Regions from separate parts of the Paenibacillus sp. B-A-8 genome, predicted to be linked through region 1. Evidence: riboswitches for the same ligand, from Rfam matches in the RefSeq annotation. Region 1 holds a riboswitch; each other region holds the start of a gene.
The links. A riboswitch is a leader RNA that binds a small molecule or an ion and turns the genes downstream of it on or off. The one in region 1 is predicted to bind cyclic di-AMP.
Positions count from the first base shown of each region.

Region 1 (2,202 bases):
CCGAATCATACTCTTTTCAAGGTGTTTCTGTAAAAGCAGAAAGTGTTCTTTTGAGCGCAATTTGAACCGTATCCTACCAACTGCGACGAAAAATCCTGCCAAATAGGTATTTATTGCGTGTTATCGAGCTTCTTCCTCGTTTAATCTCGACTTCTCGTTTCCTTTCCTATATAGGCGATTTTTGGTGATTTCTCCAGCTGTGGTGAATAAAATCACAGAGTCCGTCCGCTTTTCGCTAATTGATTCAAATTCGAGTAAACAAGAGATATAGAGAGATTGAATATCAAGTAAGCGCTATCCAATGCGAAAATAGTTTTTAATTTGCATTATTTTGGCATCAATCACGTTTTACAATACTTCCTGCATAAGGGTATGATTACTCCTGTTTCAACAACAATCGAATATTTGATCCGCTTAATTTCCGGTAAGGAAAGCGGGGGAACCAACAATCGGCAGACGATGTGAGAGTCGGAAGCCGGTTATGGGGTGAATCCTGTAGAGGATGCGAGTGAGCTCGCATCCTCTACAGGTAGGGCGACTCTCACCGCCCGAATCCGACAGCTAACCTCGTAAGCGTATGGAGAGAGGATGAGTGCAATGTGACCGCTAGCGAGCCACAGAGGAGAATCCTTTGTGGCTTTTTGCTGTGCTTTTTTAAGCAAAGCATTTATGGAAAACCTCAGGAAGAGGTCGTTATATTCATCATTAGCGGTAGCTTTTCTTTCAAGACCAGGGTGATCAAGCTCTGATCTTACAAGCAAAGCATTTGAGGAGAATAAGAGATGACAGATCAGAATGAATATGTACTGGTATGTGCGCCAACGAAGGCAGGAGAACATTTTATTAAGCTTCTAAAATTTAGAGGCATTAAGATGGCGGGATTGACCAACAACTTGCCTGAGAAGTCCCTACTTGAAGAGATGGGGATTGAGAAAGTCGTTCTAGTAGATACCCGCCATCAGAATACTTGGTTTCGCCCGCCGTTCCCGGTAGGCCGGGTATATCTGTTCGAGAGCAGCTTTACGTTATGCTGCCGCTACATTCAGATGTGCCGCACCTGGACGACGCAGCCGATTTTTGTGATCACAAGCTCAATAAATCCTAGATTGGTCTATAAAAGACTTGGTGCAAGTTATGTAATCTATTCCCACAGTGGAGATGCTGATTTTCTGATCGATAAATCACCTCATCAAGGATAAAAGAAGGAGTGCGGGAGATATGATGGATCTGTATATGGTGGCTTCGTTAGCTGTAATTTACGGGTTGTTTTATGGATTTATGCGCTGGTGCGCAGGTGTAGTTGAGGATACAGGGAGGGATAAGCTGTGATTCTAGTCATCGCTGTTACCCTACTGCTGTTTTTATATCTTGTTTACGCATTGATTCATCCGGAGAAATTTTAAGGAGGGGCATTCATGGGCATTTTGCAAATCGTAGCTGTAATCGTCATTCTCATCTTGCTGGTTAAGCCGATGGGCACGTATTTATATCATGTATTTTCTAATGAACCCAATCGTACGGATCGATGGTTTGGAGGCGTGGAAAAAGGGATTTATAAGCTGATCGGACTGAAAAAACGGGAAGGTATGTCCTGGAAAAAGTATGCGCTCAGCTTTGTTTTAACGAATATCGTACTGGTTACTTTCAGCTATATCTTTCTTCGATTGCAGCGGGGTTTACCGCTAAATCCGAATGGAATTGCGGATATGGAACAGACGCTTTCGTTCAATACGGTGATCAGCTTTATGACTAATACAAACCTGCAGCATTACAGCGGGGAGACGGGACTTTCGTATTTTTCACAAATGGCTGTCATCACTATGATGATGTTCACGTCTGCAGCGAGCGGATTTTCAGTTGCGGTTGCTTTTGTCAGAGGGATCACAGGACGCAAATCAGTCGGGAACTTCTTCGAGGATTTCGTCAAAGCACATATTCGTGTGTTCATTCCGCTGGCTCTGCTGGTTTCATTGGTACTGGTAGGATTACATGTGCCGCAAACCCTCAAGCCATCACTTGAAGTCACTACACTAGAGGGGCAAACGCAACAGATTGCTATCGGTCCAGTAGCTTCTCTGGAATCGATCAAGCATTTGGGCACGAACGGAGGCGGCTTCTTCGGGGCCAATTCATCGCATCCTTTTGAGAATCCTAATCCACTTACGAACGTGCTGGAGATTCTTTCTATGTGGATGCTGCCAG
Region 1 is NZ_CP183882.1:583,621-585,822, forward strand. Features, by position in the region: cyclic di-AMP (ydaO/yuaA leader) riboswitch at 402-592, shown strand; gene ACN6MV_RS02655 (hypothetical protein) at 783-1,199, shown strand; gene kdpF (K(+)-transporting ATPase subunit F) at 1,326-1,403, shown strand; gene kdpA (potassium-transporting ATPase subunit KdpA) at 1,416-2,202, shown strand, end outside.

Region 2 (2,202 bases), 1.6 Mb from region 1:
GTGGGTTACAGAGGAGGCGGGACAATGGCTATCCCTCTTTTTAATCAGCACAATCTTGATTTACTGATTGCTGGCGAAGGGCCAGAGTGGGAAACTCCGGAATATGTGAGGGATGCAGTACATCAAGGTAGATCGAATGCGCTGATTATGTTAGGTCATGCGGAGAGTGAAGCCCCGGGAATGAAATATTTAGCTGAAGTTTTGGCAGAGAAATACCCAACGATTCCTACTTATTTTATTGCAGAACAACCGATCTATCAGCTGGTTTAATCCTTATAAATCGAAATGAAGAATAAATTTGCATATTATGGAGAAAATGATTGGAAACCAGGTCACTGAGAGAGGAGTGTTTCAATGGAAATTCCTTTGGAGGCTGATGAAGTGTTAAGTCGTATCAAAAAGCTTCAAACTGACGGAAGCTCGATCAGTAAAAAACAAGTGAAGCAAAGCGATCCTGATCTTATGAGAAGTGCGCTGTTCTTTTTTCCGAGCTGGGAGCATGCATTGAAAAACGCCGATCTGTTGTAGCCGAATGATTGTATAAAGAAGCCGAGTGGTTCAGGGATTGATCTCTGATGACCGCTCGGCTTTTTCTTAATAAACCGAGTAAACAAGAGCAATAGAAAGAGAAAACGAAGAGTATGCTCAATATGAAATGAAAAGCATGGCTTTCATCATTATTTTGCCCAGGGCTCAACTTTACAAGAAACCTTACACGGAGTATGATTCATCACATAACTGACAATTACATAAGAAGTCCGCTTAATTTCCGTTAAGGAAAGCGGGGGAACCAACAACTGGAAATCGATATGACAGTCGGTACTAGTTATGGGGTGAATCCTGTTACAGATGCTGAATAGTGCATCCATACAGGTAGGGCAACTCTCACTGCCCGAATCCGACAGCTAACCTCGTAAGCGTATGGAGAGAGGATGAATGGCGTATTTGATGATGAATAGCCACAGAGAATCCCTCTGTGGTTTTTTGCTGCGTTTATAAGCACATATAGATATAGAACCTACCTGTGAAAGAGGTGTTAATTTTGCCTATTGCTAAACTGAATGGAACTTCGCTCTATTACGAAATCATTGGAACAGGGACTCCGGTTGTGTTTATCCATGGACATGGATTAACACATAGCATGTTTAAACCACAATTAGAGTATTTTTCTGATAAATATAAAGTGATTCTGTGCGATTTACGGGGGAATGGCAAATCAGGTGAATTGCTGCAGGCTCCAAACGAGATTATTGAAACGCAATGCCTAGATATAATTATGCTATTGAATGATTTGGGCATTCGTGAGGCGGTTTTTGTCGGGAGCGCCTATGGGGGGCTCGTCGTTCAACATATTGCGAAACAATACCCGGAACGGGTAAAGGCGATTGTTGTTGCCGATAGCTTTTGTAGAAGTCATGCATCAACAATAGTAGGTAAAATTCAGCTTATGGCTGCATATTGTAGTTGGTTAATGTATTACGCTCCTAGTGAGCTTGTACTGCCTTCGATTCGTATGATGTATCGCGAACGCTGGAACCTGGCCTATAACGAGATTAGAAGAGGACTTCTCGACAAACGTCCGCGGGAATTGTATCGCCAAAGGCTGGCTACTAGTCATGTGGATTACACTAGATGCTTAAAATCTTTTAACCGTCCCGCGTTATGTATAGTCGGTGACTTTAGTGAATTTGGAGTCAACTGTATGAAGGATATGGTGTCTCAGCTGCCGCATGCTCAGTTAGCGATCATTCCTAACGCATTAGATCCTAGTAATCTGTGTCAGCCGGAGAAATTTAATGCTATTCTTCAGCGTTTTTTGGAGAAACATCAGGATGCTCAGCAGATCAGTTGATCCTAGTGGAGAAAGCACCTTAGATTGCATAAACCTCTTCAGAGTCTTAATGGTCGGCTAACGTTTAAGCAAGAAATGAGGGCGTTCTATAGCTGGGAGTATGAACTGGCTGCGGGACGTTCTTTTGTATAGTATTTTAGGGAAAACCTCCCTAAAGTACAGAGTATCGAACTAAAGGCTGGCCCAAAGTAGCGAAATCTACGAATGAGCCAGCCTTTAGCATACTATTAATCGAAAGAATACCACTCATAGCACTTCTCAAAGAACAGAATAATGAAATCCAATCGGTAGCTATGCATTTTGTACATTGCTGTCTACTGATGTAAGATTAAAGATATTCGATATTAACT
Region 2 is NZ_CP183882.1:5,932,192-5,934,393, reverse strand. Features, by position in the region: gene ACN6MV_RS26735 (Nif3-like dinuclear metal center hexameric protein) at 1-270, shown strand, start outside; gene ACN6MV_RS26730 (hypothetical protein) at 355-528, shown strand; cyclic di-AMP (ydaO/yuaA leader) riboswitch at 750-936, shown strand; gene ACN6MV_RS26725 (alpha/beta fold hydrolase) at 1,043-1,852, shown strand.
Region 2: linked by a shared signal. The riboswitch ahead of ACN6MV_RS26725 (alpha/beta fold hydrolase) and the one ahead of ACN6MV_RS02655 (hypothetical protein) in region 1 are both predicted to bind cyclic di-AMP.

Region 3 (2,202 bases), 1.7 Mb from region 1:
TTCAGGTGTCAGCCCCATCGTTAGCCCTACCGTGGCAAAGGCCGAGGTTGTCTCAAATAAGATCGCTAAGAAATTACTATCCTCTGTTGTGGAAAGTACCATCGACACAGAGAGGATCAATAGTAAAGCTAGTAATGTTAACGTCAACGCTTTATAGATACGCTCCTGCGCCAATCGATAACGGAACAGTACAACATCTTCACGCCCGCGCAGCATCGCGATTACCGCACCTATCATAATGGTAAAGGTAGTAGTCTTAATCCCGCCACCCGTTGAACCCGGTGATGCACCAATAAACATAAGAATAACCATAAAGAACTGAGAGGCTTGCCGGAGTCCGGCAATATCCACCGTATTGGCACCAGCGGTTCGGGGCGATACAGACTGGAAGAATGCCGATAATATTTTGCCGCCGAAATTAAGATTACCCAGTGTGCGCTGATTCGTAAATTCAAATATAAAAATAACCAAAGCACCAATAACAATAAGCCCAGCCGTGGTAGAGAGTACAACTTTGCTATGCAAAGACAATTTACGTTTTACACGAAACTCCACCAGATCAGACATGACAATAAAACCAATACCGCCGGAGACAATCAGAAACATCACCACGATATTCACTAGCGGGTCATATACATAGTCGGTTAAACTCCGAAAATCCCCAAAAATATCAAATCCAGCATTATTAAACATCGACACTGCATGAAATATCCCAAAATAAATGGCCTTTCCCAGCGGCATATCAAACGCCCAACGTATGGACAGCAGCACCGCTGCACAGCCCTCAATGACTAATGAATAAATAAGTACTCTCCGGATCAGCCGAACAATCCCCTCCATAGAACCTTGGTTCATGGCTTCCTGTAGGATTAACCTGTCCCGCAAAGAGATTTTGCGTTTCATCATCATGGCAAATAAGGTGGCCATTGTCATAAAACCTAAGCCGCCAACCTGGATAAGCAACATAATCACGGTTTTTCCAAAAAAGGTGAATGTCGTCCCGGTGTCCAGCACCACAAGTCCAGTCACACAGGTTGCCGATGTCGAAGTAAACAATGCATCAATAAAACTCACAGCATTCCCGCTCGTACTCGAAATGGGAAGCATAAGCAGCAAAGCTCCTATCAGAATAATCGATGCAAAACCGAGCACCATAATCTGAGGCGGAGAGAGCTTCAGAAACTTTGATTCAGAAACTCTGCGAAACTGTGAAGCCACTATGCTCACCCTCTTATCTTAATTTAAAGAATTCCAACAAAAAAAGCACTGGAAAACCAATGCTACCCTTGGTTCCTGCAGTAAATTAGCCTACGAGGTTAGCTGACGGATTCGGACTGTGCAGGCTGCCCTATTCGTTCCTAGAACGAAATTCACCCCTGATGAATAAAGTCACCTTTTACGGCGTATACTCATCTTTTCATTACTTCTTATGGTTCCCCCGTTTTCACCTGAAATTCGGCTATATACAATTGCATACAAATTATATCTGTTATTTCGATAAATCACAAAGACACAATTAATGGTGATTCATATGAAAAATGCGGTTTGGAGAGGATGTACCAGAAGGAGTGCCTTTTCTCATCACTTTTCCGTGTTTTCCCTGCAATTGCATCGTTTTTCATGAAAAATGAAGAAATGATCACTTTAAATTCATGGTATATATTCAGTTTCCTATTCTATAATATCTCTATTACCCATAAAAAAAATATACGATGATTTTTGTAACTATCATGGCACTAATACTATAATGGAACATAACATTGTCAGTTTACAAGGAGGCGTTACATGAATCCCGTTGGCCAGCCCTTACAGCAACGTGCCCTCTCCAAGAGGCTCATCATCTCGGGCATTATCGGTCTTATTCTATTTATTATGTTTCAGATTGCCCCCTCGGTGCTAAATAGCCCTGCCGGGGAAGATACTACCGTCATCAGTAAGGCGGAAGCCCGCGACAAAGCGATATCATTTGCGGAACAAAAGTTAAACTATACCAAAGCACCAAACGATCAGTGGAATGTACTTTATGAAACGGATTCTTCCTTTTATGGTTATATGTCCCGCGAGAAGCTTTTGGAGGACTATACAAAAAAGAAATTGGATCAACGATATCCTTTTGACATCTTTCGTGTAACACTTAGTCCTTCAGCGGAACAAGAGCCACTGATCTCCGTTGACCTCAATATGTATACTGGTGCAGTTGTC
Region 3 is NZ_CP183882.1:5,789,847-5,792,048, forward strand. Features, by position in the region: gene ACN6MV_RS26015 (TrkH family potassium uptake protein) at 1-1,155, opposite strand, end outside; cyclic di-AMP (ydaO/yuaA leader) riboswitch at 1,292-1,471, opposite strand; gene ACN6MV_RS26020 (CPBP family intramembrane glutamic endopeptidase) at 1,786-2,202, shown strand, end outside.
Region 3: linked by a shared signal. The riboswitch ahead of ACN6MV_RS26015 (TrkH family potassium uptake protein) and the one ahead of ACN6MV_RS02655 (hypothetical protein) in region 1 are both predicted to bind cyclic di-AMP.

Region 4 (2,202 bases), 470 kb from region 1:
ATTGCTCATTCCGTAGCTGAGGATCACCGAACTCGATGCCTAGAGCCTGCATTTGTTCCCACGGCATCCAGCCGTAAATATTATAAGGGGGGGTGTAATTCCAATTGCATATCTCTTCCGCGTGACTAGTCTCCATAGGAGTTACATGAAAAGTAACCGAAGGATTTATCATAAGGTCAAAGACCTCCTTTCACGAGGGTTATAACGCTTGCCGTCCTTACGAGTGCCGAAGGCGTCTATACTTGTAACTAATTATATACAAAAAGAGGGGTCATCAACTCAGAAAATTTATAAGGAATACTGTTTTACAAATTTTGAGAGGGGTAAATATTAAATAAGACAAAAAAACAAGCTCTTCCCCAAGAATTAACATCTTGGAAAAGAGCCTATGTACGTTCTACTTATTGAACATCATCATTATCTTCTGTCTCAGAAGCAACAGAATGATAAGCATCAGTGCTCATAATCCGTTTAGCACCGATATAGCGTTTTACGTAGTAGCTATCACTCAGGGAGCTAATCGTTACACCGCGTGAGGAAGATGCGTGTGCAAACTTGCCTTCACCGACATAAATGCCGACGTGGGAAACACCCTTACCACTTGTATTGAAGAATACAAGATCTCCTGATCTTAAATCATCTCGGGAGATAGCAGTACCCATTTGATACTGGGAACCTGATTGGTGTGGTAGGTTGATACCGATTTTATCAAAAACATACATTGTAAATCCGGAGCAATCAAATCCATTTGTGGAGATCCCGCCGGATACGTATTTAGTTCCGATGGTCTTGTCGATCACTTTATCCATTTTGGAATCCGCGAAAGCGCTTCCTGCTCCGATGGTGAAGATAATGGAAAAGCTGAGTACAGCTGCTGCTAACTTCTTCTTCAAAAGTTTATACCCCTTCCAGATGCCTACGAGGTTAGCTTAAGGGTTCGGTTGAAGGTCCCCTATGACCCCTCTAAAAATGGAGGTCAATTCACCCAAAGTTGGTTCCCCCGTTTCCCTAATAGTTAGGAAACTCGGCTCAGACTGTTGATTAGGAATAGCTTGTAATCAATACATGACAAAACCTTTGTAAATAACAACTTAATGATTACAAAAATGTTACTAAAATCTTACTGCAGTTATTGTAACAAACAGAGTGCCGCTTGGCAATCGTTTTTAACCTAATCATGCAGAAAAATTCATATATTTAAAGACAAAATGCATATGTAAGCGATAATATTAAACTTATTTTTATATTTATTGAAATTTTTATCAAATAAAAGTGTTTAAAGTCTGTTCTAGAGGTGTAAAGATTATAATAAGGCAAAAGAAAACCTGGATTCGATTAAGGTGATAATCAAATCCAGGTCTATATAGTTGTAATTGTGAGGTTATAGTTGTGGGGAAGTATTAATCGTAGGCTACAGCTTGATATGAGGAAGTACTCATTACTCTTTTAGCGCCAACGTAGCGATTGGCCCAGTAGGACTGGCTAAGTGAAGTGATGGTCACGCCATATGAAGATGATGATTGTGCGAATTTTCCGTTTCCAACATAAATGCCGACATGGGATACGCCGTTGCCCAATGTGTTAAAGAAAACTAGGTCACCTGAACGCAATTTGCTTTTGGCTACAGGAGTTCCAACATTATATTGAGCTTTTGAAGTGCGGGGCAAAGAAAGACCCACCTTCTTGAATACATACGTAGTGAATCCAGAACAGTCAAACCCGGCAGTGCTAGTGCCTCCGGTTTTATAGGCAACTCCAATTGTCTTTGAAATAACACTATCCATCTTAGAATCTGCAAAGGCACTTCCTCCACCAATAGAGAACGCCATCACAAGTCCCAGCGCCGCAGCGACGCATGCTTTTCTTAAATTCTTCAAAAAAATTGTACCCCTTCCAATGCCTGTGAGGTTAGCTTAAGGATTCGGTAGAAGGTTCCCCTATGATCACTGCAAAGCGAGATCAATTCACCCAAAATATGGTTCCCCCACTTCCCGGTGCAAGGAATTCGGCGTTTTATGCACCAGATAGTGACTTATCGACAAGACTACGATGAATACATGAAGTTATGTAGAAATCGTTTCAAATGATTACAAACTTGTTACTAATGGAACAGGACTTATTGTAACAAAGTCTTTACGAATTTGCAAATCGCCATAATTTGTCTGTAACGCGAAAGAGTCCCGGCTCCTGATTTAGGAACCG
Region 4 is NZ_CP183882.1:113,000-115,201, forward strand. Features, by position in the region: gene ACN6MV_RS00535 (GNAT family N-acetyltransferase) at 1-172, opposite strand, end outside; gene ACN6MV_RS00540 (C40 family peptidase) at 402-893, opposite strand; cyclic di-AMP (ydaO/yuaA leader) riboswitch at 899-1,040, opposite strand; gene ACN6MV_RS00545 (C40 family peptidase) at 1,401-1,829, opposite strand; cyclic di-AMP (ydaO/yuaA leader) riboswitch at 1,883-2,021, opposite strand.
Region 4: linked by a shared signal. The riboswitch ahead of ACN6MV_RS00540 (C40 family peptidase) and the one ahead of ACN6MV_RS02655 (hypothetical protein) in region 1 are both predicted to bind cyclic di-AMP.